DNA from 3 places in the Trichococcus shcherbakoviae genome. Region 3 is predicted to be linked to each of the others. Evidence: riboswitches for the same ligand, from Rfam matches in the RefSeq annotation. Region 3 holds a riboswitch; each other region holds the start of a gene.
The links. A riboswitch is a leader RNA that binds a small molecule or an ion and turns the genes downstream of it on or off. The one in region 3 is predicted to bind lysine.
Positions count from the first base shown of each region.

Region 1: it holds a riboswitch for lysine, as region 3 does, so the genes downstream of both, dapA (4-hydroxy-tetrahydrodipicolinate synthase) here and ACKPBX_RS12940 (ABC transporter substrate-binding protein/permease) in region 3, are expected to answer to the same signal.
Region 2: it holds a riboswitch for lysine, as region 3 does, so the genes downstream of both, dapD (2,3,4,5-tetrahydropyridine-2,6-dicarboxylate N-acetyltransferase) here and ACKPBX_RS12940 (ABC transporter substrate-binding protein/permease) in region 3, are expected to answer to the same signal.

Region 1 covers NZ_OY762653.1:868,439-871,716, forward strand. Annotated here, with positions in the region: gene ACKPBX_RS03950 (DUF1345 domain-containing protein) at 1-351, opposite strand, end outside; gene ACKPBX_RS03955 (VOC family protein) at 391-774, opposite strand; lysine riboswitch at 1,067-1,213, shown strand; gene dapA (4-hydroxy-tetrahydrodipicolinate synthase) at 1,354-2,241, shown strand; gene ACKPBX_RS03965 (mandelate racemase/muconate lactonizing enzyme family protein) at 2,447-3,278, opposite strand, start outside.
Region 2 covers NZ_OY762653.1:490,631-493,908, reverse strand. Annotated here, with positions in the region: gene ACKPBX_RS02335 (aminotransferase class I/II-fold pyridoxal phosphate-dependent enzyme) at 1-821, opposite strand, end outside; lysine riboswitch at 1,092-1,237, shown strand; gene dapD (2,3,4,5-tetrahydropyridine-2,6-dicarboxylate N-acetyltransferase) at 1,398-2,111, shown strand; gene ACKPBX_RS02325 (M20 metallopeptidase family protein) at 2,143-3,278, shown strand, end outside.
Region 3 covers NZ_OY762653.1:2,727,007-2,730,284, forward strand. Annotated here, with positions in the region: gene ACKPBX_RS12930 (lactate/malate family dehydrogenase) at 1-609, opposite strand, end outside; gene ACKPBX_RS12935 (HAD family hydrolase) at 613-1,326, opposite strand; lysine riboswitch at 1,527-1,681, shown strand; partial or broken gene ACKPBX_RS12940 (ABC transporter substrate-binding protein/permease) at 1,875-3,278, shown strand, end outside.

The DNA of each region.
Region 1 (3,278 bases), 1.1 Mb from region 3:
CCCGAAGCTGCGTACATGAGTCGTCAGCATCAACGCGACAGCCCCGATGCTGATCAGGCATGCCATAAGGACAAAAAAATCGATCGTCGAATATTGGATATCTTCCTCTTGCGCAATCCGCTCGGTTTCCGTGCCATCATGCGGATGAAAATCCTTCCACAGCAAATACAACAAAATGATTGCTGCACTGTCCCAACCGATCAAAGGGGCCAATTCCCAACGCAACCAGAATCCGCCGGCCAGCCCGATGCCCGTACCGATCGCTCCGGCAATCAGGAAGCGCGTCCTTTTTTTGCGCATATCCCTTCCGGCTTTCGTTTGATCGGCAAATAGATGGCTTCTTTTCTTCATGGCTGACAGCCCCCCTGCTTTTTCGGCCTGACTGTTCTTTCAGATCGTGATTTCGATGACATTCTTTTCCGGATCAAGGAACATGCTTTCATAATAGCCATCCCCTGTAATGCGCGGCTGGCTTTTGCATGTGTACCCCGCTTTGATGAGTCTATCAGTGAAATAGTCGACGTTCTGCTTGCTGCCGACGGAGACGGCCAGATGCGCCCAGCCAAGCATATCAAGGGGATAGCGTTCGTTGACATCCATCCTTTTCATAAGCTCCAAACGGGCCCCTCCTTCACGGAAAGTAATAAAGTAAGATTGGAAGTCTTTCTCAGGATTCCGGTATAATTTATTGGCCTTTCCATCAAAAAAACGAACATAAAAATCGCGCATCAGCTCCAAATCGCCCACCCACACTGCAACATGTTCAATCTTCATCGCTATTCACGTCCTCTCATCATCCTTGCCGGTGCGCTGGAGATAAACTCTGCGCGGATGGCCTGCAACAAAACATCCCGGAATCCCTTTTTGGACTTTCCGTAAAAGCGTTTCCTCAATTTGATTTTATCACATTGGCGGCGCATATGCGTTCCCGGAAGCATCCTCATGTACCGTCACCTTATGTGTCTTTTTTGCCATCTTTTTCAAAGTATTTTCTCAGCATCCACTCAGAATATGATTGACAGACTGATTTGTATTTGATAGTGTGGAAGTAACAAAATACGATTCGATGTGATGAAGAGGTCGCGGTTAACAATCAGTAAGGGATTCCCTGAAAGGTGTTGCTGCCGAAATACTCTGTATTGGGGCCAAGGTTGAATAAATCTGGCACTGTCGGACAAAGCCGCCCAGCTTTGTTCGGTGAGCTTCTCACGTTGGGGCAAATTGGTGGAATTCACTATATGGATGCAACGCTTCAGCTTAAGCAGCCTGTTTTGAACGACTATGAGACCATTTGCTCATAGTCGTTTTTTGTCTATTCATAAATATAAAACAGAATTCAGGAGGAAGATAAGCATGGCAATTTTTGAAGGATCAGGCGTTGCGATCGTTACGCCGTTTAAAGACACGGAGAACCAAGAAATCAACTACGAGGTATTGGAAGAGCTGATCGAGTTCCATATCGCGAACGGCACCGATTCGATCATCATCGCGGGCACAACCGGGGAAGCTTCAACGCTGACGGATGAAGAGCAACTTCATCTCATTCGTTTCACTGTCGAAAAAGTCAACGGCCGTATCCCTGTCATCGGCGGTGCCGGAAGCAATGACACGCGCCACGGGGTCGGATTGACGCGCGCTGTAGAGGCAACCGGTGTGGATGCGATCCTCAGCGTAACCCCTTATTACAACAAAACATCGCAAAAAGGCTTGATTGAGCATTACAAAGCCATCGCCAACAGCGTGAAAGTTCCGATCGTCCTTTACAATGTGCCGGGCCGCACCGGTCAGAACATTACCCCTGAAACACTGGTGGAACTGGCGAAAATCGATAACATCGTTTCCTTGAAGGACGCCACTGGAAACTTCAGCCAAGCCGTGGACAATCTGAGTCTTTTGGGCGATCGCCTGGACATCTACTCGGGGAATGATGACACTATCATCCCGTTGATGAGCTTGGGCGCAAAAGGCGTCATCTCTGTCCTTGCCAATATCGCACCGAAAGCTACATCGGAAATGACGCATGCTTTCCTGGATGGCGACATCAAAAAAGCTGCCGCGATGCAAGCACAGTACAAAGAACTGATCGACTGCCTGTTCGTGGAGCCGAATCCGATTCCTGTAAAAGCCGGAATGCAACTGCTGGGCTTCAACGTCGGACCAATGCGTCTGCCGTTGACGGATGCCGATCAAGCGGTCATTGACCGTTTGGCCGCAGCCATGAAAAAAGTTGGCCTGATCTAGAACAAACCCAAAAAACCGCCATCGGAATTTTATGTTTCCGGTGGCGGTTTTTATATTTTTCAGAATAGATGCAGGATATACTTGTTGAGCAACAAAATAATCAACACAAGAAGCATAACGATGATAAAACCGATGGCTCGTTTCACATAAAAATCTCTCAACTTCATGGCTTTTCCTTCCTGGCCTTATTAAGGAGGACATTTATTTATTTTACGATTCCCAGCTTTTTGAAATGGGCTTTTGGAAAAGCGTTGATGCCGATGCCATTCGCATCACCCAGTTTGATCGTGCCCCCGGTGAATAGCGGACCGCCCTCATAAGCTTCGATTCTGTAGAACGACGGCCCAATGAGGTCGACCATCGTGATGCAGTTTTTGGCGGCTGCCAGATGGGCCGCTGCGCTGACCGAAATCTTACTTTCCAACATGCAGCCGATCATGCAGTCTAACCCGTATGTTTCCGCCACTGCACAGATTTTGAGTGCCTCGTGAATGCCGCCGATCTTCATCAGTTTGATATTGATGAGGTCAGCTGATTGAGTCTGGATGATGTGGAGGGCATCCTTCACAGAGAAGACACTCTCGTCAGCCACTATCGGTGTTTGGACGTGTTGCGTCACAAATTTCAGGCCGGCCAGATCGTGCGCCTTCACCGGCTGTTCCACCAGCTCGGCCTGCATGCCCTTATCCTCCAGCATGCTGATGAACCGGACCGCCTCCTGGGGGCTCCAGCTCTGATTGACCTCTACCCGGATGCGGATGCCCGGTCCAACTGCCTTACGGATGGCCAACAAGCTTTCCACATCCTTGAGCCCATTCCTCCCGACATTCACATTCAGAATGCTGAAGCCGTCCTGAACGGCCTGCAGACTGTCGCGTATCCTCTCATCGATGGAATGGTTGCTGATGGTGTGGGCAGTCTCGATTTTCCGTTTCGCCCCGCCCAACACTTTATACAAAGGTTGGCCGAGTTTTTTTGCATATAGATCGTAGAGCGCCATGTCAACAGCAGCTTTCGCCGATGTGTTGTTGACGATG
Region 2 (3,278 bases), 690 kb from region 3:
GCCGCGGTCTGCGCAGGCGTGGAGCCGCAAGTGACCAGGCTTTGGTGATATTTCAAAATTTCCCGGATCAGGTCCGCTTGGGCAGCGACAAAGCCGACGCGCCAGCCGGTCATCGCATAGCTTTTCGAAGTGCCGTTGATGACGATGGACTGCTCAGGGATGTATTTGGCGATGGATGTATGACTGCCATCGTAGGTCAGTTCGCTGTAGATCTCATCGCTGAGGACAAAAACATCATATTTCCTGATGACTTCGGCCAACGCCTCGACTTCCGCCTTCGTATAAGTGGCGCCGGTCGGGTTGTTTGGATAGGTAAGCACGACCATCTTCGTTTCCGGATTCGCATCCAACGCCGCCATCAGGTCCTCCGGCGTGATCAGGAAACCGGTCTCGGATGTGTCGATCTTGACGCTCTGGCCGCCAGCCAAATGCGTAACGTATTCATACTGCGGGAATGCCGGCGATTGGATGATCACCTTGTCGCCCGGATTCATCAGCGCGAACATCGACGCAGTGATCGCTTCCGTGGCGCCGACAGTCAGGATGATGTCTGTCTCCGCGTTGTAATGCAGGCCGTATTTCCGCTCCATGAACTTCGCAATCTCCTTGCGGGTTTCGAGGACGCCGGCGGAAGGGGCGTAATGCGTCTGATTCTGGTTCAAAGCGTCTGCGGCCGCCGCTTTAATGAAATCCGGCGTATCGAAATCTGGCTCACCCATCGTGAAGCGGATCAGGTCCTTCACATCGCTGATGGCAGCGTCGAAGTTGCGGATGGGCGATCCTTTCAGTTGCTTCACAAAACGGTTCGTTTCTCTGCTCATAATTTATCTCCTCCGGATGAAATATCCTTAATCAATGTATAGTCGAACATGCGCCAGCCGATTGCTGACGCCCAATATCATGAAAATAACATAACACGATTGCAGACGTATTTCTATGCTAAGTTACACACTCTTGAATGAAAATTAGAAAACCGCTAATTTGATGAGTTTTTTCACATATAGAAGGCCACTCATCCCGGCACTTTCCGACCCGGAGCGGTTGACAGTTCTGCCGGATAAGTGTACGATTAGAAAAATTAAATGAATCGCCAAGCAATAAGAGGTCGCGGCTGGTCAAGAGTACCGCAAGGGAAAGGGACGGTCGCCGAAGCATGCAGATGCTGGACCCAGGTTGAACAAATGTGGGGCTGTTCCATTGTCGTTGCCCGATGACAATGGATTGCGCTTTAGCTTGGTTGGGCGAATGCAGGTCTCCGTAGCCGTAAGCACTCGCTTACCGCTATTTTTTTTGCATTTCAGGAACAAACGGCCGTCCGCCGCATAGGGCAAACACAGGCTGGCATGCTATAATGGGCATGTTGGAACAGAAAAAAATGATCGGGAGGAAACATCAAAATGAGCGAACTATTATTGACAGATGCTTACGAAATCGCGGCTTACATCAAGGCTGCCGAAAAGCAAACACCTATAAAACTTTACATCAAAGGGGATTTCGAGAATCCTGCCTACGAAGGCTTGAAATTCTTCGGAAACGGGGACAGCTACACAGTCTTCGGCGACGCTGCAGCGATCTATCATTTCTTGGAAGAAAACAAAGATAAGATCAAAGATCACGTCATGGAATACGACAGACGCAATTCCGCAATTCCATTGTTGGACACTACCAAAATCGATGCACGCATCGAGCCGGGTTCATTCATCCGTGATCACGTGACGATCGGCAAGAGTGCTGTCATCATGATGGGTGCGGTCATCAACATCGGCGCAATCATCGGAGAAGGCACAATGATCGACATGGGCGCGGTTGTCGGCGCACGCGGCACGATCGGCAAAAACTGTCACATCGGAGCAGGCGCAGTGGTTGCAGGCGTTCTTGAGCCACCATCGAAATCACCAGTCATCATCGAAGACGGTGTTTTGGTCGGCGCGAACGCTGTCATCATCGAAGGCGTACACATCGGCGAAGGCGCTGTTGTCGCAGCTGGCGCAATCGTATTGGAAGACGTACCGGCTAACGCGGTTGTTGCGGGATCCCCTGCTAAAATCGTGAAAATGAAGGACGCTCAGACTAGCGAAAAAACCCAATTATTGGCTGACTTAAGAGACTAATAAATACACGCAGAGGGATCAGGTGAACAGCATGCAGATTGCAGAATTATACGATACGGTGAAGACGATCCGAAGGGAGCTCCACCAGATTCCGGAGATCGGTTTCGATCTGCCGTTGACTTCGGAATATGTCCGCCAAAAGTTGGTATCGTTCGGTTATGAACCGATCAGTACAGCCGAGACGGGCTGGGTAGCCGTCCTGAAGGGCAAGTCCCCGGGATCAGTAGCCTTCCGTGCCGACATGGATGCCCTTGAGGTAACCGAGGATACAGGAGCGGATTTCGCTTCCCTTCACCCGGGCAAAATGCATGCGTGCGGACACGATGGGCACATGGCCTTGTTGTTGGGTTTCGCGAAATACCTGAAGTCCCTGCCTATTTTGGAAAAGTCCGTCGTTTTGGTCTTCCAGCCAGCGGAAGAAGGCCCGGGCGGTGCGAAATGGATCATGGATTCCGGCATCCTGCAGGAGCTGCAGGTCGAAAAGATTTACGGCTACCACCTGTATCCGAGTCTGCCTGAAGGCATCCTGGGCTTGGCCAAAGGCCCCTTGATGGCGCGCAACGGCGAATTCGACATTACGCTTGAGGGCGTCAGCTCGCATGCCGGGCAACCGCACTTCGGCAAGGATGCCTTGATCGCCGCCGCGCAGATTCTTCTCTCGGTCCAAAACATTCTGGCCCGCGACCTTGATCCATTGCAGCCGGCTGTCGTGAACATCGGCACGTTGCATGCCGGGGAAGCCCGCAATATTGTGGCCGGAAAAGCCGAGATGACCGGGACGATCCGGAGCTACGATAAGGCGGTCTATGCTTCCATCAAGGAACGCCTTGCCGACATCTGTGCCGGCATCGAGCGCATGAGTGGTGTCATCTGCACGTTGGATATCCGCGATTTCTATCCGGAAGTCACCAACGATGCGGAAATGATCGGCACGTTGATGGACGCGTTGCCGGTCGATGCCTACGAAGTCGTCAAACCATTGATGCTGGCCGAGGACTTCGCTTTCTACCAAGAAAGCATCCGCGGCGCCTTCATCCTGCTTGGGACCGGCCGTCCCGACATGGGTTGGACGCACCCGCTCCACAGCAGCCGCTTCAACTTCGACGAGAAGGTTCTGCTGCAGGGAATCGCCTGCTACGACCTGATCCTCGAAAAGGAAGGGCTGAA
Region 3 (3,278 bases):
ACTTTGGGTAAGGGTGAGTGCACCCACAGTCGTGCTGCTGAAAGCCGGGAAGGCGGTGCTGCCGTGTTCGCCCATGATGTAGCCGCTGACGTTTTTGGGATCGACATGATAATGGGCAGCAACAATCTGACGGTAGCGGAAAGTATCCAAAGTCGTTCCGGTGCCGAAAATCTTACCTTTCGGATAGTCGAACTCATTTTCGGCGATGTAGGTGATCGTATCGACCGGATTCGTTATCAGGATGATGATGGCGTCTTTTGTGTGCTGGGTGATGCCGGCCATGATTTTGCGTATTTCATTGGCATTCTCCTTGCCCATCAACGCTCTTGGGGGCATATCCTCACCGGGGCGAGGCTTCTCGCTGACGCCTGCGGAAATGATGATGACGTCGGCATCCGCGCAGTCCGCATAATCGCCGGCGTAGATTTTGCTGTGTGTCCGGTAGCTAGCGGCCAGCGCATGGCGGTGGTCCAGGGCTTCGCCTCTTGCCGTGTCCTCGTTGCTGTCGATCAGGACGATGTCAGAAAATAAGTTGAGGTGGCTGCAGTCGGTCAATACTTGGGAACCGACATGGCCGACCCCGATGATGGCTAATTTTGTCTGGATCATAGGTCATATTTCCTTTCGTTTTGAGATGTTATTGTTTATGGCTTGGTGCATTTCCGCTACAGAATAGAAGGTTGGCTCCAGCACCACTTTTTCATCTTCCGGTTTCTGGCGATGGTTATACCACAAAGTAGTCCAACCCGCAGCCTGGCCGCCGATGATGTCCGTTTCGTAGGTATCCCCGATGAAGAGCAGCTCATCAGGACTGGCCTTCAAAGCCTCCTGCACATGCGCGAAGGCTTCGGCATAGGGTTTTGGGCAACCGATTTTTTCGGAAATGAAGGTGCGTGCGGGCGGCACCCATCTCTCCAGACCCAAGGCGTTGAACTTTTTCATCTGGTGCTTTTCAGGACCGTTTGTGAAGACCGCAATCGGAATGTTCCGACTTTCCAGCTCATTCAAAAGTTGATCGATGCCTGGGCTTAACGTGATTTCTGCTTGCCTCTTTTGGTAGGTTTCCTGGAAGTGCATCGCCTCTTCGTTGGTGAGCGCAAGGCCCAGGTCGGCGAACGTATGCTGTGTGCGCATGATATGGGACTCGGCCAGCGTCAGCTCCCCATTGGAGAACAGATCGAAAGCCGCATCGCAATGTTCGCGGAAAAGTGCGAAGGTTTCTTCGTCGCTGTGGCTGTTCTCCAAGCGGTAATTTTCCAGCGCCTGGAAGAACGGACTTGCTGTGTCGTATAAAGTATCGTCTAAATCGAATAGTATAGTAAGCATTATTGAGGTAGTTCCTCCCTTTTGTCGTTGCAGTCAGTATAGCATCCGAAACCGATTTTTTGAAACGGAAAAAATAGGGACGATCCGTGATGGTGCCCGTCGATGAGTGTAGTGCTTCGGATGGCGGGGCAAAGCGCTTTTTGTTGCAAATTAAAAATCCGTACAGTATAATAACATACAATAATGTCATACGATCATACAATAATGAAAGAGGCTGCGAACATCAAGAGTAAAATGCCCGTTTGAAAGGGGTGTTCGCCGAAATACAGCGTTTGCTGTGTTGGGGTCAGGGTTAAGAATCCTGACACTGTCAGAACGATTTGCCCAAAATCGTTTGTGGAGTACTTTCGGTATTGCGGGCAGAAGGAAGCTGGATTATAGGGCCTTTTGCTTTATAGTCTATTTTTTTGCACAAAAACGGACTGAATTATCGTTGTTATGACGCTCTATGGGAAGAAAGGTGGACAAAAGCGGCCGTATAAGAAGGGTTATTTTTTATTATTTTTGAGCAGTAAAAAAAAGACTATATACATTAGGAGGAAATAGAGATGACAGTAAAAACATGGAAAAAAACAATGGCAGCATTGACAGGCTTGTTTATTTTGGCGGGTTGCGGTAACGGAGCCACTGATGATTCATCCGCAGCCAACGGTTCAGCGGATTCTGAAACATTCGTGGTCGGAATGGAAGCAGGCTACCCTCCTTTCAACTGGACCCAAAATGATGACAGCAACGGCGCAGTGAAAATCGACGGCGCTGACGGGTACGCTAATGGCTATGATGTTCAGATGGCCAAAAAAGTGGCGGACGGTTTAGGTAAGGAACTGGTCATCGTTAAGACGGAATGGGATGGCCTGGTGCCGGCGTTGATTTCATCTAAAATCGATGCTATCGTTGCAGGCATGTCGCCGACAGAGGAACGCAAAGAAGCGATTGATTTCTCGGATTCCTACTATACGACTGAACTAGTACTTGTCGTCAAAGCGGATGGCGCTTATGCAGATGCGACAACTTTGGCTGATTTCGCGGACGCAAAAGTTACCGCACAGTTGAATACGTTGCACTATGGCGTCATCGATCAGATTGAAGGCGTGCAAAAGCAACCGGCAATGGACAGTTTCACTTCCATGCGCGTAGCTTTGGAATCAGGCACAATTGATGCTTACGTATCGGAACGTCCGGAAGCCATCAGCGCTTCAGCAGCCAATTCCGCTTTCAAAATGATCGAATTGGATGAAACGGATACTTTCGAATTGTCCGCGGCTGATTCAGAAATCGCAATCGGTTTGATCAAAGAAAGTGAATTGAAAGACCAGATCAATGAGATCCTGAGCGGCATCACAGAAGAAGAACGCATCCAAATGATGGATGAAGCAATCCAAAACCAACCATCAGCTGAATAATCAAGACTGACGGAACATCAAAAAGGGGCATACATTAAATGGAGTTTAGTTGGGTTATCCGCATCATCGAAGAAAACTGGAGACAGTTTTTATCAGGTGCATGGACAACATTATATATAGCTTTAATCGGAACCATCATCGGACTGGGGATCGGTCTGATGATCGGCGTCATCCGTACGATCCCGGTTGCGGAATCGGGTTGGAAAAAACACGTGTACAACGTGGTGAATTTTTTGCTGTCATGCTACATCGAAATTTTCCGCGGCACGCCTATGATCGTGCAAGCCATGGTCATCTATTATGGTGCCGCATTGGCGTTTGACATCGACATGAACCGCATCTTTGCAGCGCTTTTGATCGTATCGGTCAATACGGGCGCTTATATGTCGGAGATCGTCCGCGGCGGGATCATTTCCATCGACAAAGGGCAATTCGAAGCCGCTCAAGCAATCGGGATGAATCACTTGCAGACGATGCGGAATGTCGTCATGCCGCAAGTGATCCGGAATATCCTGCCGGCGACAGGGAACGAATTCGTCATCAACATAA